DNA from 2 places in the Bacillus sp. NPDC094064 genome. Region 1 is predicted to be linked to the other one. Evidence: a T-box and tRNA genes for the amino acid it is inferred to sense, from the RefSeq annotation. Region 1 holds a T-box; the other holds one or more tRNA genes.
The links. A T-box is a leader RNA that pairs with one kind of tRNA and senses whether it is charged. The one in region 1 lies ahead of ACQKNI_RS10550 (valine--tRNA ligase), so its partner is inferred to be a tRNA-Val.

Region 1 (9,511 bases):
CTTTTGAATGACTTGCAACGCTTCCTCATTTTGCACACCTGTAATTACCGGAACACCAGACTTAATAATTCCTGCCTTTTCATATGCAATTTCTCCTAGTGTATTCCCTAAAATATGCATATGATCGTGACCGATATTCGTAATAATTGTTAAAACAGGGTGAATGACATTGGTAGAGTCAAAGCGCCCTCCAAGACCTGTTTCAAATAAAACAACATCACAGAAATTGACTTTACCGAAATAACAAATTGCCATAACAGTAATAATTTCAAACTCAGTCGCTTCCCCTAAATCCGTCTCGTCTAGTTTTTCAACGACTGGCTTTACCATCTTTACAAGTTCAGTAATCTCTTCATCTGCAATTGGTGTTCCGTTCACACTAATACGCTCATTAAATGTTTCGATATAAGGAGAGGTAAACGTTCCTACCTTATATTTCGCGCCTTCTAGCATATAGCGCATATATGTTAAAGTTGAACCTTTTCCATTCGTACCAGCAAGATGAACACATTTTATGTGACGCTCTGGATTTCCGAGTTCTTCTAACATCCATCGCATTCTTTCTAATCCTGGTTTAATTCCAAACTTCAATCGGCTATGAATCCATCCTATCGCTTCTTCGTATGTATGTATCACGTATGCTTTTCCCCTTTCAAAAGACAACCTTCATACTTCTATTATACGCAAAGAAAAGAGACTCACCAATATAGTGAGTCTCTAAAAAATATTTTTATTTCTCAAGATCTGCTAGACGTTGGCGAACTGCTTCGCGTTTTTCTAAGTAATCTTGCTCTTTCGCACGCTCTCCTTCAATAACTGCTGCAGGAGCTTTCGCTACGAAACCTTGGTTTGAAAGTTTCTTCTGTACACGTTCTACTTCTTTATCAAACTTCTCAAGTTCTTTCTCAAGACGAGCTCTCTCTTCATCAAGATTGATAAGATCAGCTAACGGTAAGAATAACTCTGCACCCGATACGATTGCAGTCATTGCTTTTTCTGGCGCTTGTAAATCCGTTTGAATTGTTAATTCGCTCGGGTTACAGAAACGCTCAATGTAAGAGCTGTTTTTCGTAAGTTGAGCAAGTACAGTCTCATCTTTTGCTTTAATTTGCATTTGAACTTTTTTGCTCATTGGCGTATTTACTTCGGCACGGATGTTACGAACAGAGCGAATAATATCAACTAGAAGGTGCATTTCTGCTGCCGCTTCTGTATCTTGTAAATCTTCGCGAACTGTTGGCCACGCTGCTACTGTAATAGATTCGCCTTCGTGCGGTAAATGTTGCCAAATTTTCTCTGTTACGAATGGCATGAATGGATGTAATAGACGCATTGTTTGGTCTAATACGTAAGCTAAAATAGAACGAGTTGTTTTCTTAGCCGCTTCATCTTCACCGTATAATGGAAGTTTCGCCATTTCAATGTACCAGTCACAGAAATCATCCCAAATGAAGTTGTATAATGAACGACCAGCTTCACCGAACTCATATTTATCCATGTTACGTGTTACACTTTCGATTGTTTCATTTAAGCGAGTTAAAATCCACTTATCTGCAACTGATTTTTCACCAGTTAAATCGATTTCTTCATACTTCATATCATCCATGTTCATTAATACGAAACGTGATGCGTTCCAAATTTTATTAATGAAGTTCCAAGTAGATTCTACTTTTTCCATGCTGAAACGTAAATCTTGGCCTGGTGCACTTCCTGTTGATAAGAAGTAACGCATTGCATCTGCACCATACTTCTCGATAACATCCATCGGGTCGATACCGTTACCAAGAGATTTACTCATTTTACGTCCTTGCTCATCACGAACTAAACCGTGAATTAATACATCTTTAAATGGGCGCTCGCCTGTAAACTCTAAACCTTGGAAAATCATACGAGATACCCAGAAGAAGATAATGTCGTAACCAGTTACTAATGCATCCGTTGAGTAGTAACGTTTAAAGTCTGCTGAATCTTCATTTGGCCAACCAAGTGTTGAGAACGGCCATAATGCTGAGCTGAACCATGTATCAAGTACATCATTATCTTGATTCCAGTTTTCAATATCCGCTGGTGCTTCTGTACCTACGTATACTTCACCAGTTTCTTTATGATACCAAGCTGGAATGCGGTGTCCCCACCATAACTGACGAGAAATACACCAGTCATGAATGTTTTCCATCCAGCGTAAGTATGTGTTTTCAAAACGCTCTGGTACGAACGTTACTTTTTCTTCTTCTTTTTGTTGTAGCTCTACTGCCTTTTCAGCAAGTGGCGCCATTTTTACGAACCATTGTGTTGATAAGTAAGGCTCAACAACTGCACCGCTACGCTCACTATGACCTACTGAATGCATATGAGGCTCGATTTCTACTAATACGCCAGCTTCTTGTAAGTCTTTCACTAATTCTTTACGACATTCGAAACGATCCATACCGTTATACTTACCAGCTTTTTCATTCATCGTTCCATCTTCGTTCATTACTAAGATGCGTGGTAAGTCATGACGGTTACCTACTTCAAAGTCATTCGGGTCATGAGCTGGTGTAATTTTTACAACGCCTGTTCCGAAGTCTTTTTCTACGTACTCATCAGCGATAATCGGAATCTCACGGCCTACGATTGGAAGCGTAACTGTTTTTCCGATTAAGTGTTTGTAACGATCATCTTCTGGATGAACTGCTACTGCTGTATCACCAAGCATCGTTTCTGGACGAGTAGTTGCAAGACGAATGTGACCAGAACCATCTGTTAATGGATAGTTCATATGGTAGAATGCACCTTGAACTTCTTTATGAATTACTTCAATATCAGAAAGAGCTGTACGTGTTGCTGGATCCCAGTTGATAATATATTCACCACGGTAAATTAAGCCTTTTTCGTATAATTGAACGAATACTTTATTAACCGCATCAGATAAACCTTCGTCTAATGTGAAACGTTCACGAGAATAGTCTAGTCCTAAACCAACTTTTCCCCATTGTTGACGAATGTGAGAAGCGTATTCTTCTTTCCATTCCCAAGCTTTTTCAAGGAATTTTTCACGGCCAAGATCGTAACGTGAAATACCTTCTTCACGAAGTTTCCCTTCTACTTTCGCTTGTGTTGCAATACCCGCATGGTCCATTCCTGGAAGCCATAATACATCGTAACCTTGCATACGCTTCGTACGAGTTAAAATATCTTGAAGAGTCGTATCCCAAGCATGACCTAAGTGTAACTTACCAGTTACGTTCGGAGGTGGAATTACAATTGTATATGGTTGTTTCTTCTCATCTCCTGTTGCTTCAAAATATTTGCCTTCAAGCCACCATTGGTACAGGCCTTCTTCAACGGACATATGATCATATTTAGTTGGTAAATTCTTTTCCGTGTTTGACATTATTTTCCCTCCTTAAAATAAAAAATGCCCCTCATCCAAAAAAGGACGAGGGACATCGCGGTACCACCTTTATTTACAAACAAATTCAGAATTTGCTTATACTCTTAATTTGATAACGGACAAATCCGTCTTTTCCTAATGAGAACTATTCCGTTCAGAAAAGATGCTCCAGGGCTACCTTCTAACATAACTATCTAGAGAATCTCCCAGCTAATGATTCTCCTCTCTGAAGACGTTTCATGTTATACTCTTCCCCTTCAAGGCATTTATATGATTGTTAATTATTATATACAATAGTGTAAAAAACGAAACCTTATTCGTCAAGATAAATTTAATACTACCACTTTCGGGCGAATACAAAAAAAGAAGGTAAGTAGCACCCTCTACTTATCTTCTTATCCGTTCCCTTGCTGGGCAGCTTGTAATTGTGACAGGAAATATTCTATATTGCTAACGAGCCAATGCGATTGTTGCAAACTCTTTACTCCACGAATTTCATTTTCCTCATTGCGATTCTCTCTTCTTTTCTTATAAGACTGGATTTGCCGAATAAATTGCGATGGATACGTCATATAAGCAAACATGAGAAGTTGTTCTTCTTTCGTAAACGGGAAGTTTTTTTGGTACATTTGATACCATTCAAACCGATCACTTCGCGCAATTGGGTATGTGTTTAAAGACCGAGAATAAAAGCCTACAATATCTTGCACAGGCGTTGCAAACTTTGATTTTTCTAAACTAATAAAATAGCCATTCCGCTCATAGTCAAATAAAAAATGATTCAGTGACACGTTACCATGTACAAACGTAATGCGTGTTTTTTCTTTTTCTTTCATCGCATCGTTCCACTCATTTAATTGCTTCGTTGCAAATTCCCGCGCCCTCATTACATGATGATAGTACGTACAATATTGTAATTCAAACGGAGACATATACCACTTCGCTTCAGACTCTACAAGAAACTCTTCTAGCATCTCACCATCATTTTCCCAACGCTCGGATATATTCGTATAATGCTTTTCTAAATCCTCTTCTGTATACGTTTCTTCTTTTACCGTTTTTTGATGCAACGTTCCAAGTGTCTGAAACATTTTATGGTATTGATCATTATCCTCTCCGTTTCCTTCCGCACGCTCTAACCAAGGCATTAAATAATAATTATACGTCCCGTCACTTAAAATATAATTCCCATCCGTCGCATGGTATATAGGTACATAATTTGAAAAACCTTTCTCTTTCAAATATTGAATATGATGCAGAAAATTATTTCGCTCTAATTTTCTATCTTCTATTTTCTTGAGCGCATATGGACCTTGATTCGTGTAAATTTTCGTTACACTTCCGTGCTCTTCCATATGCTGCGTATCCAATCTATATTGCCTTACAATGGGTTCATAACGATTTCGTAATTCAATATCCATACGAATAACCCTTTCTATTCAAAGCATAACCTCTAGGAAAATAAGGGGAAACTCTTCCCCCTTATTTTGCCTTCGCTCTTGAAACCGGAATATAAATAATTTGTCCCTCAGTTAAATATATATCTTCTGTTTGGTTGACACGGTACAAGTTCTGTACAGACGTTTCATAACGTTCTGCAACAGATTCGATTGTATCTCCTTCTTGCACGAAATACATTCTTAACTTTGTAAATTCTTCTTCCGGTTCTTTCGTAAATAATTTCGTTAAATAAAGTGCATTCTCATCTCTCTGTGAGTACACTTCTTCTTGCTCTTCCTGCTTTTTCGCTTTTTCTTTCTTGAAATCTTTTCGTCCGAACAATTCAAATTGCGGCGTTATTTCTTTCTCCTCTTCACGCCCTGCAAATTCATGTTCTTCTATTTCCTCTTCCTCTACTTCTTGCTCTTTTCTTTCTTCTAGCTGGAACGGTTCAAATGCATAATCTTCCCACTCATCCGATTCCTTATAAGCTGGTTCTTCTACATGCGGCGTAGGTCTATTTTCCTCCTCTTGTGCTGTATCATCTTCTTCTAACTCCGCATACACCGGTTCTTCCTCTTCATCCTCGATTCTTTCCTCATCACATAAACCTGTAATAGATATATCCGCTAGTAATTGTAAGCAACCATTTTCCTTTAATTCATAATCAAATTCCTCGATTGATACAAATAGTTCTTCAATTACTTTCACCCGGTTTCTTGGTATTGATATTTCAAGCGGGAAGGAATGAACAAGTTCATTAACCCCATCTTCCCTTGTTTCTACATAATCAATTGACTTTGCTGGCGATAGTTCTCTTAATGAATAAGCTGAATCATCTTGCCGTGCGACATACTCTCCCGTTAAATCTAATTGCCCTCTCACGATAACTTCATGATCAAGCTCTTCTATTTCAACGTCTGGATCTAACGAAATTGACAAAAGTTCTTCGACTTCCTGTCCTTTTTGGAACCAAACAGATTCTTTTAATGAGAATCGTAATGAATGATCTGTTGTCACTTCTTTTCCCCCTCCCAAACTATATGTCATTACAGATTTATGTTTCAAAAGCCTACTTTATGAATAAAAAAATCGCTCCCCTTATGGAGAGCGATTTTCTTTCATGCATTATGCTTTTAATTTTGACATTGCAATTTCAGCCGCTTCAATCGTCGCTTCAATATCAGCATCACTATGCGCTGTCGATAAGAATAATCCTTCGAATTGAGATGGTGGTAAGAACACACCTTGTTCTACCATTTCACGATAGTATGCCGCAAAGAATTGTAGGTTTGAAGATTTTGCTGCCTCATAATTAATAACTGGCTCATCTGTAAAGAAAATACCAATCATAGAACCCGCACGATTAATATGATGAGGAATACCATGTTTTTCCGCCGCTTTACGTAATCCAGCTTCTAACATTTCGGCTTTACGCTCAAATTCTACATACGATTCTGGCGTTAACTGTACTAACGTTTCATAACCTGCTGCCATTGCAAGTGGATTACCTGATAAAGTACCAGCTTGGTAAATCGGTCCGCTCGGTGCAACTTGGCGCATAATTTCTGCTTTACCACCGTATGCTCCTACCGGTAAGCCACCACCGATTACTTTACCTAAACAAGTTAAATCAGGTGTTACACCGTAGTAACCTTGTCCACAATTGTAAGCAACTCGGAATCCTGTCATTACTTCATCAAAAATAAGTAATGAGCCGTTTTGCTCTGTCACTTCACGAAGTCCTTCTAAAAATCCTGGCTGAGGAGGAACAACGCCCATATTTCCTGCCACTGGTTCTACAATTACACAAGCAATATCATCACCAAATTGTTCGAAAGCGTATTTCACACTTTCTAAATCGTTATACGCTACTGTAATCGTATTTTGTGCTACACCTTCTGGTACACCAGGGCTATCTGGTAAACCTAGTGTCGCCACACCAGAACCCGCTTTAATTAATAACGAATCTCCATGACCGTGGTAGCAGCCGATGAATTTCAAAATCTTATTACGACCTGTATAACCACGAGCTAAACGTAGCGCACTCATTGTCGCCTCTGTTCCAGAGTTAACCATACGTACAATCTCAATTGATGGTACGCGCTCAATAACAAGTTTCGCTAATTTATTTTCAATTTCTGTTGGTGCACCGAAGCTTGTCCCTCTTTCAGCAACAGATTTTAACGCTTCAACAACTTGATCATTTGCATGACCATGAATTAAAGGTCCCCATGATAATACGTAATCGATGTATTCATTTCCATCGATATCATATACTTTAGAACCTTTTCCGCGCTCCATAAATAACGGATTCATACCGACAGATTTAAAAGCACGAACAGGGCTGTTTACGCCGCCCGGCATTAAATCTTGAGCTTCTTCAAACGCCGCAATCGACTTATCAAACTTTTTCATTATTTAGCGCCTCCTTCTTGTAACCATCTTGCTGCATCCTTCGCATGATACGTAATAATTAAATCTGCTCCTGCGCGTTTCATGCTAATTAACTTTTCAAGTACAACTTCTTTTTCATTAATCCAACCATTTTGCGCTGCCGCTTTGATCATCGAATATTCACCACTCACGTTATAAGCAACCACTGGTAAGTTAAAGTTATTTTTCACATCACGAACGATATCTAAGTAAGAAAGAGCTGGCTTTACAATTAAGAAGTCTGCCCCTTCCATTACATCTGATTCTGCTTCACGGAATGCTTCCATACGGTTTGCTGGGTCCATTTGATATGTTTTACGGTCACCAAATTGCGGTGCACCGTGCGCAGCATCACGGAATGGTCCATAAAACGCTGATGAATACTTCACAGCATATGACATAACTGGTACGTGTCCAAAACCATTTTCATCTAATGCATGACGAATTGCTGTTACGAATCCGTCCATCATGTTTGATGGCGCAATAATGTCCGCTCCTGCTTTCGCTTGGCTTACAGCTGTTTTCGCAAGAACTGCAAGAGACTCATCATTTAAAATAATCCCATCTTCAATTACACCGCAATGACCGTGACTTGTGAATTGACATAAACATGTATCCGCAACTACTACTAATTCAGGGAACTCACCTTTAATTTGCTTAATTGCACGTTGTACAATTCCGTGATCACAATATGCTGATGATCCAACTTCATCCTTTTCAGCAGGTAAACCAAATACAATAACAGAACGAATACCTAAATCAACAACTTCTTGCATTTCAGCTTGCAATAAATCTAAAGACATTTGATATACGCCTGGCATAGAAGGAACTTCATTGCGAACATTTTCACCTTCTAATACAAAAATAGGGTAAATAAAATCTTCCGTATGTAAAAACGTTTCACGCACAAGCGCACGCATATTACCGCTTTGTCTTAAGCGACGATGACGATTAAATTGTAAAGAGTTCATAGATTTCTATCCCCATTCTTTTATTTTATAGATTCACAAATGCATTGTAGCAATGCTTCTACAGTGTACTCTTTCGGCACAATAACATGCGGAAAATAAAGACTCGCCTCTTTTTCCGTAATAGGACCTATACAAGCAATTGTACATTTTTTTGTCCATTCTCTCCAGTTTGTGCCCTCAAGTAAACGAACAAAGCTAGTAACAGTTGAAGGACTCGTAAATGTAATAATGTCAACTTTCCCTACTTCTAATGCTTCTATAAGCGCTCGCTTTTTCTCTACATTTTCTTTCGTACCATATACGATTAATTCATCTAGAGAAATACCAATTCCTCGAAGTGTAACTGGAATTACATCCCGTGCTAAATTCCCTTTCGGAAATAAAATACGCTCGTTTCCACTTAGTTTTTTGATAAACTCTTCTGCAAATACTTCTGCAACAAATGATGTTGGTACAAAGTCTACTTTATAACCTCGTTTTTCTAACTCTAGCTTTGTTTTCACACCGACAGCAGCAATTTTAATCGCTGCTGGGATTTTCTTTCTCAAACTATCTAGAAAAAAAGCTACACCATTTTTACTCGTAAAAATAACCCAGTCATACGAATGTAGTTGCTCTGCTATATGTTGAATTTGCCTAGAAGACATACCTTCCATACGCAAAAGCGGAATTTCCAATGGAATTCCGCTCTTTTCTTTTACCGCCACACTCATTTGTTTCGCTTGATGCTGGGCACGTGTAATCAATACCGTTTTACCAGCGAGAGCGTTCATATTTATTGTTGCCCCTTATTTGCAGCAAGAATGAGTTCTTTTGCGCCTTGTTTAATTAAACGGTCCGCCGCCTCTAATCCTACTTCCACTGGATCAGTGCCTGCTACTGTCTCTTTCAATAAAACAGAGCCATCCATAGAACCGACAAGAGCTGTTAATTCAATTGCATCGTTTTCTGTAAGCGTTGCGTATCCAGCGATTGGAACTTGGCATCCACCTTCAAGTTTATGAAGAAATACTCGCTCTGCTGCTACTGTTCTCTCTGTTACGGCATCATTCATATGCGCTAACAACTGCAGTAAATCCTTATCGTCCTCACGACATTCAATCGCTAATGCCCCTTGCCCTACAGCTGGTACACATAGCGTTTCATCTAAATGTTCTGTAATAACTTCCCCGTCCCAGCCCATTCTCTGTAATCCAGCTGTCGCTAAAATAATTGCATCGTAATCTTCATCTTTTAACTTACGTAAGCGTGTATCAATATTTCCACGAATCCACTTCACTTGTAAATC
Region 2 (9,511 bases), on a different contig from region 1:
TTAAAAAGTCTGATGCATCTTTCGTAAGTGGGTCCCCATTTATTACTTCTTTCCCAGGATTTTCACCCTTTTTGTTCTCAACGTATTTTTCGACGGCTTTCTTTGTTTCTGTCTCTGAAGCCTTCGAATCAATTACCCCACGTTCCTTTAGTGCATTTGCTAAACGCTCCTCTGGAATTAAATGATCATCAACTGGGCTCGTAGCCGTCTTATTCACAGGCGTTTCAGCATATGCTGATTGGGTACCAGCGCTGAATGAAATACCTAAAACAGCTGTTAAAGCAATTGATGATAACACTTTAAATGGTTTCTTTTTCATCCCTTATTTCCTCCCCTAATAAATAATATGTATTACAAATTGAATTTTATTAAAAATTCAATATTTTTTCAATATTTAGTTATATTATGTAATTTTTTTAATATATTTGTAAAAATTTCATAGTTAATATACGAATATATCACAATTCAACAATATTTTCTGAAAATATTGAAAATATTTATCGAACAATTTATAATAATTACCATTGAGGGAGTTTAATGGGGAGTTTATCTTTGTTTTATCTACACAATATTTGATAATCCGATACATAAAATACAAAATTCGATTCATTATCATTTATTCTGTAGCAACAATTATGACCGATAATTAGGGAGGTATTTCACTTGTACAAAGATAAGACAGACGCACTGGACCAAGAGTGGATTGATCTAATACTTGAAGCTCTAGATGCTGGTATCGCCCTGCAAGATATTGAACACTTTTTCCAACGTATGAAGCCATCAAGTCAGGCTCAATAGCTTTGTTCTTTTTAACGAAGTTTATGCTATAATAATGTTATAATAATGACACCCTAAGACGACTACATATTGATAGAAAGGTGCGCAAATATGATTGGAGAACGTATAAAACGCCTTCGTTTACAAAAAGGTATTTCATTAACTGAACTTGCCGAAAAAGCTGGTGTTGCTAAATCTTACATTAGTTCTATAGAACGAAATTTACAAAAAAACCCTTCCATTCAGTTTCTTGAAAAAATCGCAGCAGTTCTACAAATTCCAATTGATACTTTACTTCACGATGAAACAACAAAGGAAACCAACCTAGACTCCGAATGGACACAGCTCGTTAAAGATGCGATGAACTCCGGTGTCTCCAAAGAACAATTTCGCGAATTTCTTGAATTTACAAAATGGAAGCAAGATCACAAATAATACATAGAAAGAAGTGCTTACAACTGGCACTTCTTTTTCTTTATACAAAAAAGCGGGGGGTACCCGCTTTTTGATTTATTATCTTTCTTCGCCATCTGTTTGGCTTGCGTTGAATGTCCATTCTAAGTTCAATGAATCGCCTTGGAATTTGTTTTGGTCTTTATCGTTTTCAACGAATTCTAATTGCACCCATAAAGTATCTTCATCTCCAGCTCGTAAACCACCTTCTTCTGCCCATTCAGGTGAGAATACATTTTTCGCTACAAGATCTGGTGCATCTTTAAGATTTTTCAAATTATCTAACGTTATTTCATATACTGGTTCAGCTTGTTTATCCCAGTTCCAGAAGAATTTCACATTAATATGCTTAGCGAAATCTTCTCCATTATTGTCACCTTTTGCATCAGTAATTTTATAATCTGTTAACAATTTAACTTCTTTAATATTTAATGTACCATTATTAGTCAACTTAAACTCACGTAATACTGAATCACCTGGTTTTAAGTTATCTACATCTAGAATTTTTTGAGGATTTAACGAAAGATCTAATGTCCCAGCCGCAAATGTATTGTTCGATACTTCTTTATCGCTAAAGAATGCAAATGTTCCTCCACCAATTAAAGATAGCCCCAATGCCGCTGATGCAACTCCCATACCTAACTTTTTCTTTAGACTCACAATCAATTCCCCCTAGCTGTTTTTTGTATTTTTACATTTCTATCTCTTATTTTTAAATAAGAGGTGTAACTAAAAACTATACTAGCTGAGCTAATATATGTTCTTTTTTAAAAACCTTATGTTCATTATAACGAACGAACCTATGTAAATACAACAAATATTTATTAGTATTTTCAGTTATTTTTATTTCTCAATATTATTCTGACTTTTCCGTTTACATTTACGCATAAACAATAAGTGCGAGGGCAAATACTCCCTCACACTCCTATATATATTATTCTTTTTCATGACGATCACCAAGTTGTTCTAATGCGTTCTCTGACACCACAACCCTATCCTTCAATTGTTTCTCTTGATTAGTTGATAGTAATCTTTTCATTGGTTCCTTGCTCAGGCTTTTTAGCTGTTTCTACTTGTTTCTGCTCTTCTACGTGTTTCTGTTCCTCTGCTTGTTTTTGCTCTTCTGCTTTTTTCTGCTCTTCTGCTTGTTTCTGTTCTTCTGCTTTTTTCTGCTCTTCTGCTTTCTTCTGCTCTTCTGCTTGTTTCTGTTCTTCTGCTTGCTTCTGTTCTTCTGCTTGCTTCTCTGCTTCTATCGCATCATTTAATTGTTGGTGCAGAGCCTGAATTTGTTCATCAATAGCTTGCAAACTAATTTCCTTTTCAATATAATCGCGCTTATCTTTTATACTATGAAAGCCTTCATTCACATATAAAGCTACTTGCTGAGTCGACTCATCTTTATTCACTTTTAATTCTTCCTGTATTTGATTGTAAGGAGCTTCTATTTCAGTATATACATTTTGCAGTGCTTCCTTCTCAGAAACAATTTTCTCACGTCCTTGTTGCCATACAGTAATTGCCTGTTCTATTTCTTCAATAGAAGTCACTGCTAATTTCTCCTTCATCGCCCCATACTCATGTTCAATAAACTGTTTATGTTGCTCAGCCTGTTCTTTAAACGTATTTACTGTTTTCGGAAATATTATTGCTGTAGAAAGGGTCGCTTCTACTTTCGTTTCATGAATGAACGCCGCTTCCGTATGCGTCATGATTTGAGATCCTAAATAAAACGTAATAGAGCACATACACGGCAATATAAGCATCTTTTTTAAATTACGCGGTCTTTTCAGCATCTTAATCTCTCCCATCGAACGTTACGTTCTTTATACAGAACATTATCTTTATTATAATAAAGAACGTTACGAAATGATAGCTATATACTAGAAAAATAGAAAAAGGACTATCCATTTGATAGCCCTTTTTTATTATTATCTTTCTTCACCTGCTGTTTGTTGTGCATCAAACGTCCAATCCAATTTTAATTTATCGCCTTGGAATTCATTTTGATCTTTTTTATTATCAACAAACTCGAATTTTACTGTAAAGTTATCAGATTTACCTGCAGAAATACCTTTTTCATCCCAGAACCAAGCTGCTAAATCATTATCAACCGCTGTAAGCGTGTCACCCTTCAACTTATCTAGTGTTGTTTCTTTTACAATTGTTTCATGCTTATCTACATTTTTTAAGAATGTTACTTTAATATGTTTACCAAAATCTTCTTTATTGTCGCCTTTTGCATCTACTACACTATAATCCGTTTTTAGTAAAACTTTTTTAATATCTAAAGAACCTTTATTTTCTAGTTTAAAATCTCTTTTGATTGTATCCCCAGGTTTTAAATTTGATACATTAACAACTGTTGATGGATTTAATGATAAATCAAGCGTACCAGCCGCAAATGTATTGTTTGACACTTCTTTATCGCTGAAAAATGCAAATGTTCCTCCACCAACTAACGCTGCTCCTAGTACTGCTGATGCGATACCCATTCCTAATTTTTTCTTTAAAGTCATGTCCATATCCCCTTAATTTATATATTTGTCAACTTCCTAAACGGAAAGTATAACCAAACACACTAGACGGATTGTTCTACTTTTTTCTCTTTCTTTTCTCCGTCGATGCTACGAATTGCACTAAAAATAGAAATCGCAGAATAGCCTAGTAAAAAGACTCCTGGAATAATAAGAAGCAATGCAGCCCCAGCCTTTGAACTAGCATAATTTAATGCATACCCTACATAAGGAACTGTAATATCCGCATATTTTCCAATTACATTCTCCGCAAGCACTGGCTCTAAATCTGGCCCGTTGTTGTTATCCCCTTTTGTTTCATACATTACTTTTCCATTTGTATCTTTCACACCGATAATACGGTGAGTGATAATTTTTCCATCTTTCTCTTTAAAGGTAATCACATCACCTTTTTGATATTTAGAACCATCTTTCGTTGGCTCTATCGCGATGATTGACCCTGTTAAAAATGTTGGTTCCATCGAGCCTGATAGCACGGATTTAAATTGATATCCCATCACTGTCGGATCCCCACCACTCGCCTTTGACGAAATAACTATAAAAGCTAAAAAAACCATCAATGCAAATAAAACAAATGAGATAACGTTGCTAATAATCTTCCAAACGAATTTCATCGTCTCTCTTCCTCTCCGTTGTTTTATATTATTTAAAATATGTAACACCTTTCGTTCTTTAACAAGAACACAAGTAAATGATATAATGAACTTTATATAATTGCAATAAGAAAATTTACAATTATTAGTTAACTCTCTTTTTAATCATAAAAAAAAGACTGTGACGAAATCTCTTCACAGTCCTCATACTTTTTTACTTTTCTTCTAATTTTATCCCTTGCCTATTTCGGCGCAACACAACATATAAAATCGCTCCAAATAATACAATCGCGCCTATCCCAACACTTATCACTTTCACATTTGATTCCTTTGCTTCCGGCGCAACTGTATCTTTTTGAGGCATCGCAAAAGTAACATCTTCCTTTGAAAGAACATTTATCGTCGCAATTGTTTGATTATTTTTCGTAATATCAACTGCACCAACTACCTCACCACGATGGATCCCCTTATGATACAAAGAATCTTTGTCTAATGAAGCTGCCCGGAAAATAGTTCTCACATTTTTCCCTTCATCTTTCTTAAGCATAAGCTCTGCACTTTTTTCAAGTTCGCTATCAATATCCTTATTTAAATACGTTGTCTTTTGATGCCAACTCTGTTTATCTAGCACCGTTTGCTTCACAAATTGCCCGAAAGAATATTCTGCCATCTGCTTTAAATCTTCATAAATTTCAGGTCTTTGAGAAGCCATTACTACATTTATAATACGATTTCCATCTCTCTCATTTAATAAAACGAGTGTATTACGTGCTTCATTCGTAAAACCCGTCTTACCACCAATACTATATGGATTTTCAAAATAAGTAGATTTATTAAAAATAGAAACCGTCTGCCTAGATGTCGTAACGCTTGTTCTTTTCGTATTCATCGCTTGCAAAATTTCAGGATACTGTTGCACACCTCTCGTAATCATAGCCATATCATATGGCGTCGTATAATGATTTGGATCATGCAAACCATTTGGTGTTACAAAATGACTATCTGTAGCCCCTAATTGCTTCGCTTTTTCATTCATCATATTAGCGAAATTCTCAACACTCCCGCCAATACGCTCCGCAATCGCATATGACACATCATTCGCACTCAGCACCATTAAAATCATCAGCGCCGTATTGCGGTCAATCGTCTCACCAGGTTGAAACTCAATTTGATAATTACTCTTCTCCTGATCTAATGCTAATTGTGAAAACGTAAATTGATCCTCAGGCTTCGTATGCTCCATAAGTAAAATCGCTGTTAACACTTTCGTCATACTAGCAGGAAATGCACGATGACGTGCGTTTTTGTCATACAACATATCTCCCGTTTTCGCATCAATCGTAGCTGCAAACTGACTAAAAACATTTGGCCCTTCCGCAGGTGGTGGTGCCACTTGTTCTGGATTCACTCCAATATTCGTCTCAGCGTATAATGTCATAGGTGTCAAAAAAAATAAACAAATAACTGTAATAAAAGCCAAAATCTTCTTAAAATTTACCATATGACTCTCCCTTTTCAATTTACTCCCCTAACAAAAATATGAATCCACCAATCTTTATGTAATTTGTATTAAATTGGAAGAATATTCACTATTTTTTACTATATCATACTTTTACGATAAAGGACATAAATATACAATAAAAATAAGAAGGAATTACTCTTTCTTATCCTTCTCATCAATCAACGAATCTATTAAATTTTGACTAGCTTCCTCAAGCGTAATCTCATCCGTCATCCCCATAAACGACCAACCTTTAGAATCCACCCACTCAACAAACTCTTGCAAAAACTCATCATGTGTAACATCCACATCAAGAATCGAACCATTAATCGAAATCGTTCTATTTCTAGACACACGCATCTTGAACGTTTTTCTCACCATTACAACTTTTCTCCCTCTACTCCTGAATATTTATAAAATAATCTTGTATCTCTGTTATACATGATTTTAAGTAAATTGTAAAAAGGATATATTGGCCAATTTGGATATTGAAAGTGGAAATCTCTTATCCTACATAACTGTCATACGGCATACAATCGGCCATAAATCACCAAATAGATCCATATAAAACAAAACAACTTACATTTTATCACACCAAATATACTTGACTTTAGCACAACAAGATGGAATATATTAGAAAACAACTTAAAATGAGGAGGAACTCCATGGCTATCTGTACGTATTGTAAAACGAAGTGAAAAGTAAAAGAAGTATGGTCAATACTCGTAACATTTGAAAAGATTGTCCATATTGTTTTGGAAGACAATATTTATCAAAGAAAACATTGAACGCTATGCCAGAGTTTATAAGCTTACCTCTACACTTCTTATTCCCTTTTCTAGTTGATTTGAGTGATGAAGGGCCTTTGGATTGGTATCGGAAATCATAGCACTCCAGCATCTTCTACTTATTAAATATAAAAACATACATACTAATATCCCTCTGAAATAAAACCTATTTTCTATTACACTCCATCTTTAAAAACTTACTACACAAAAAATATTGTAAATTTTCAGTTAATTATATATAATTGCTTTAACATAGTGATTAAAAGTGCAAATACATAATCATTTTTGAAGATCCCGTAGCTCAGCAGGGAGAGCGCCACCTTGACAGGGTGGAGGTCGTGAGTTCGAGCCTCTCCGGGGTCATACTGAAACCTCTTGATCTTCAAGAGGTTTTCTTATGTATAACAGTTGATTAACTGGGATGAAACAGCTTTTTTTTGCAGAAGCTATTCTTTCAGAAGCAACACAACTAATCAAAATGTTTTTTCTAAAAAATATGTCATGGATATTTCTTCACAAAATTAATCCAAACTATCAATAAAAGAGGAGAAATATACGCATTCATGGAATACCTCAATATATCACTAAAGGAGGATTTTTCACAATATGGAATACTCATATCAAACTTATAAAGACTTAAAAAAGAATACATCTAAATGGAATAACACCTTTAAAAAAGGTTTAGAGGGACTTTCTGACATCCCTATAGTAGGAAATAGTGTTAAAACAGGTGTGACCATGCTTACAGAGAGCTATGAAAATAAACGTACATTTCAAAAAACACTAAAAGAGAACACTCCTCAAATAAATTACTTTGTTTTAGATGCTAACAATTACTATGATGATTTAGCTCAAAAAGTTTATAACATTCTAGAGAACCAAAGTATTCAACAAAAGTTTAAATTTAATATATCTGATGTAAAGGTAGAGATTGATGAATTTTTTTACGATGAAGATTGGGACAATATAGAGAACGCCTTAAATATCACCTTTATGGACAATCAATACTACAATGAAAGTTTAAAAGAGTATGAATTTGGCAATATCCTTATAACTTTTAAGGAAAGCTTTAAACAAATTAACTTTGTTGATAACAAGGTTTATGTAGCATTTGAAACAATTACGCTTGGAGGAAATTGCTTATATAATACTATTGATAGGGATTATATTAAATTTGCCTATACGATTTGCTATTTATTAGGGAATCAACATTTATTATAATTAGCTCTATTCTGATATGAAGCGTAACCTCCCGCTTCATATCAGAAATTCCCAGCTCTATATAGTATAAAATGAACAATCTAAAAACTATTGTCCCCTTTAATAAATAAATAAAAGAAAAAACGCCATTTATATACCTTTATTACAGATACTCCCCTCTGCTATTCAATATTTCTTCCTTGAACCCACATGTTATACCATAAATTAATTAAAAAAATCACTCATCCTATATTTTTTTATTTATCTGAGAAACTAATGGAAATGCTCTTTAAAATGAAACTTATATTTTTCTGACGTATGTATTATGTATTATATCTAAAGAGTTGAAGATTCTTCTGAAAAAGTGCTCGTGTCCATCTTCTCCATGTGGTATTTCTTTGAAAAAATTTTCGTTATGCACTTTAAAACAGCTTATTACTGCTCCACCATTTAAGTTTTGTTTCTTAAATGTGTTTATAAGCTGCTCAATAGATAATTCATTTGTTTCTATTTTTTCAAAAGTTCCCTCTTTCCATCTCATACCGCTCACTACTCTCTATTAAAAATTTATTTCTTCATTATAAATAGCAAAATAAAACCCAGCAACTTTAAGATTGCTGGGTTATCTCTTATTCATATTCGAAACAACAATAACAATTCCGCCAAGCACATAATGCCCCGCTACCATCCACATACTCCGATCAAAAATCATCAATGATAACCAAAGCGATATATTAATAGCAGCAAATACTAAATATAAAATGAAGTCTCTCTTTTGCAGCGCCTCTCTATTCATCAAAATGTAAATAGCACCGATAGGAGGAATGATAAAGCACAGGAAAAAGACAAATATTTCCCTTAACGACCACGGATATGAAATTACTGCCTGCATATAAGTCTCCTTTTCATTATAATACTTGCTTTAGCATCGGCCTTGCTACTCTATATTCTTCACTATTAGGTTCTTTTACGATTAGGGGTGGTCTTTCATCCTCTTCTTCTACAATCATTTCAAATACTTCTGTTTTTTCTTGTAATATGTTGGATTCACTGTCTTTAGTAGGCTGTTTGCTCGTTTCAATTTTCTTTGTTACCTCGCCAAGTTTTTGCCCGACTTCTTCTGCTTCGGCAGGTTCATCCGTAACGTAGTATTCTTGTTCGTTCCATACTAATATAGGTGGTACTTGTTCTCGTTTGTTACATATTATATAAGTGATACTAGCTATAAGTAGTAGACTTATTCCTATAAAGAAGATAGCTTTTTTATTCATATACTATTCTCCTTATCTATCATTTTATTGGATTATATAATATAGGATATAGATAGTAAATTGTTTTTATGGTAATTTTTGTTTTGTTTTCAAAAAGAAAAACCTTACATAAGTAAGGTTCCATTTTTCAATGTTACAGTGACTGATTTATTAAAACGATCATTACGATAATCGCTATAAACATAACAACTAAACAGCCAATCATTTTATAAAATCCTCTTTTCGTTAACGTCCCGCCTTGAACGTCTTTACGAATAAATAAGAATACGGCTAAAAATAATACAAGCCCAATGCCAAAAGCATACATCATTTGCATATGTTAATCTTCCTTTCTCTCTTCCATCTTAATATCTTTTTGCCAAAACAACAAATGAGATAAAGACGGTACTCATTG

Region 2: it encodes a tRNA-Val, which carries the amino acid that the T-box ahead of ACQKNI_RS10550 (valine--tRNA ligase) is inferred to sense. The anticodon was not compared.

What each region holds. Positions count from the first base shown of each region.
Region 1 covers NZ_JBNNUI010000004.1:782-10,292, forward strand. Annotated here, with positions in the region: gene ACQKNI_RS10545 (bifunctional folylpolyglutamate synthase/dihydrofolate synthase) at 1-636, opposite strand, end outside; gene ACQKNI_RS10550 (valine--tRNA ligase) at 731-3,376, opposite strand; T-box leader at 3,415-3,646, opposite strand; gene ysxE (spore coat protein YsxE) at 3,772-4,797, opposite strand; gene spoVID (stage VI sporulation protein D) at 4,859-5,866, opposite strand; gene hemL (glutamate-1-semialdehyde 2,1-aminomutase) at 5,945-7,234, opposite strand; gene hemB (porphobilinogen synthase) at 7,234-8,223, opposite strand; gene hemD (uroporphyrinogen-III synthase) at 8,244-8,996, opposite strand; gene hemC (hydroxymethylbilane synthase) at 8,999-9,511, opposite strand, start outside.
Region 2 covers NZ_JBNNUI010000002.1:112,233-121,743, reverse strand. Annotated here, with positions in the region: gene inhA1 (M6 family metalloprotease immune inhibitor InhA1) at 1-319, opposite strand, end outside; gene ACQKNI_RS05175 (anti-repressor SinI family protein) at 664-798, shown strand; gene ACQKNI_RS05170 (helix-turn-helix domain-containing protein) at 889-1,212, shown strand; gene ACQKNI_RS05165 (CalY family protein) at 1,291-1,890, opposite strand; gene ACQKNI_RS05160 (DUF4047 domain-containing protein) at 2,247-3,038, opposite strand; gene ACQKNI_RS05155 (CalY family protein) at 3,159-3,746, opposite strand; gene sipW (signal peptidase I SipW) at 3,809-4,378, opposite strand; gene ACQKNI_RS05145 (D-alanyl-D-alanine carboxypeptidase family protein) at 4,572-5,858, opposite strand; gene ACQKNI_RS05140 (hypothetical protein) at 6,012-6,239, opposite strand; tRNA gene ACQKNI_RS05135 (tRNA-Val) at 6,937-7,009, shown strand; gene ACQKNI_RS05130 (hypothetical protein) at 7,253-7,867, shown strand; partial or broken gene ACQKNI_RS05125 (hypothetical protein) at 8,129-8,387, opposite strand; gene ACQKNI_RS05120 (hypothetical protein) at 8,469-8,738, opposite strand; gene ACQKNI_RS05115 (hypothetical protein) at 8,755-9,117, opposite strand; gene ACQKNI_RS05110 (DUF3976 domain-containing protein) at 9,251-9,433, opposite strand; partial or broken gene ACQKNI_RS05105 (permease) at 9,462-9,511, opposite strand, start outside.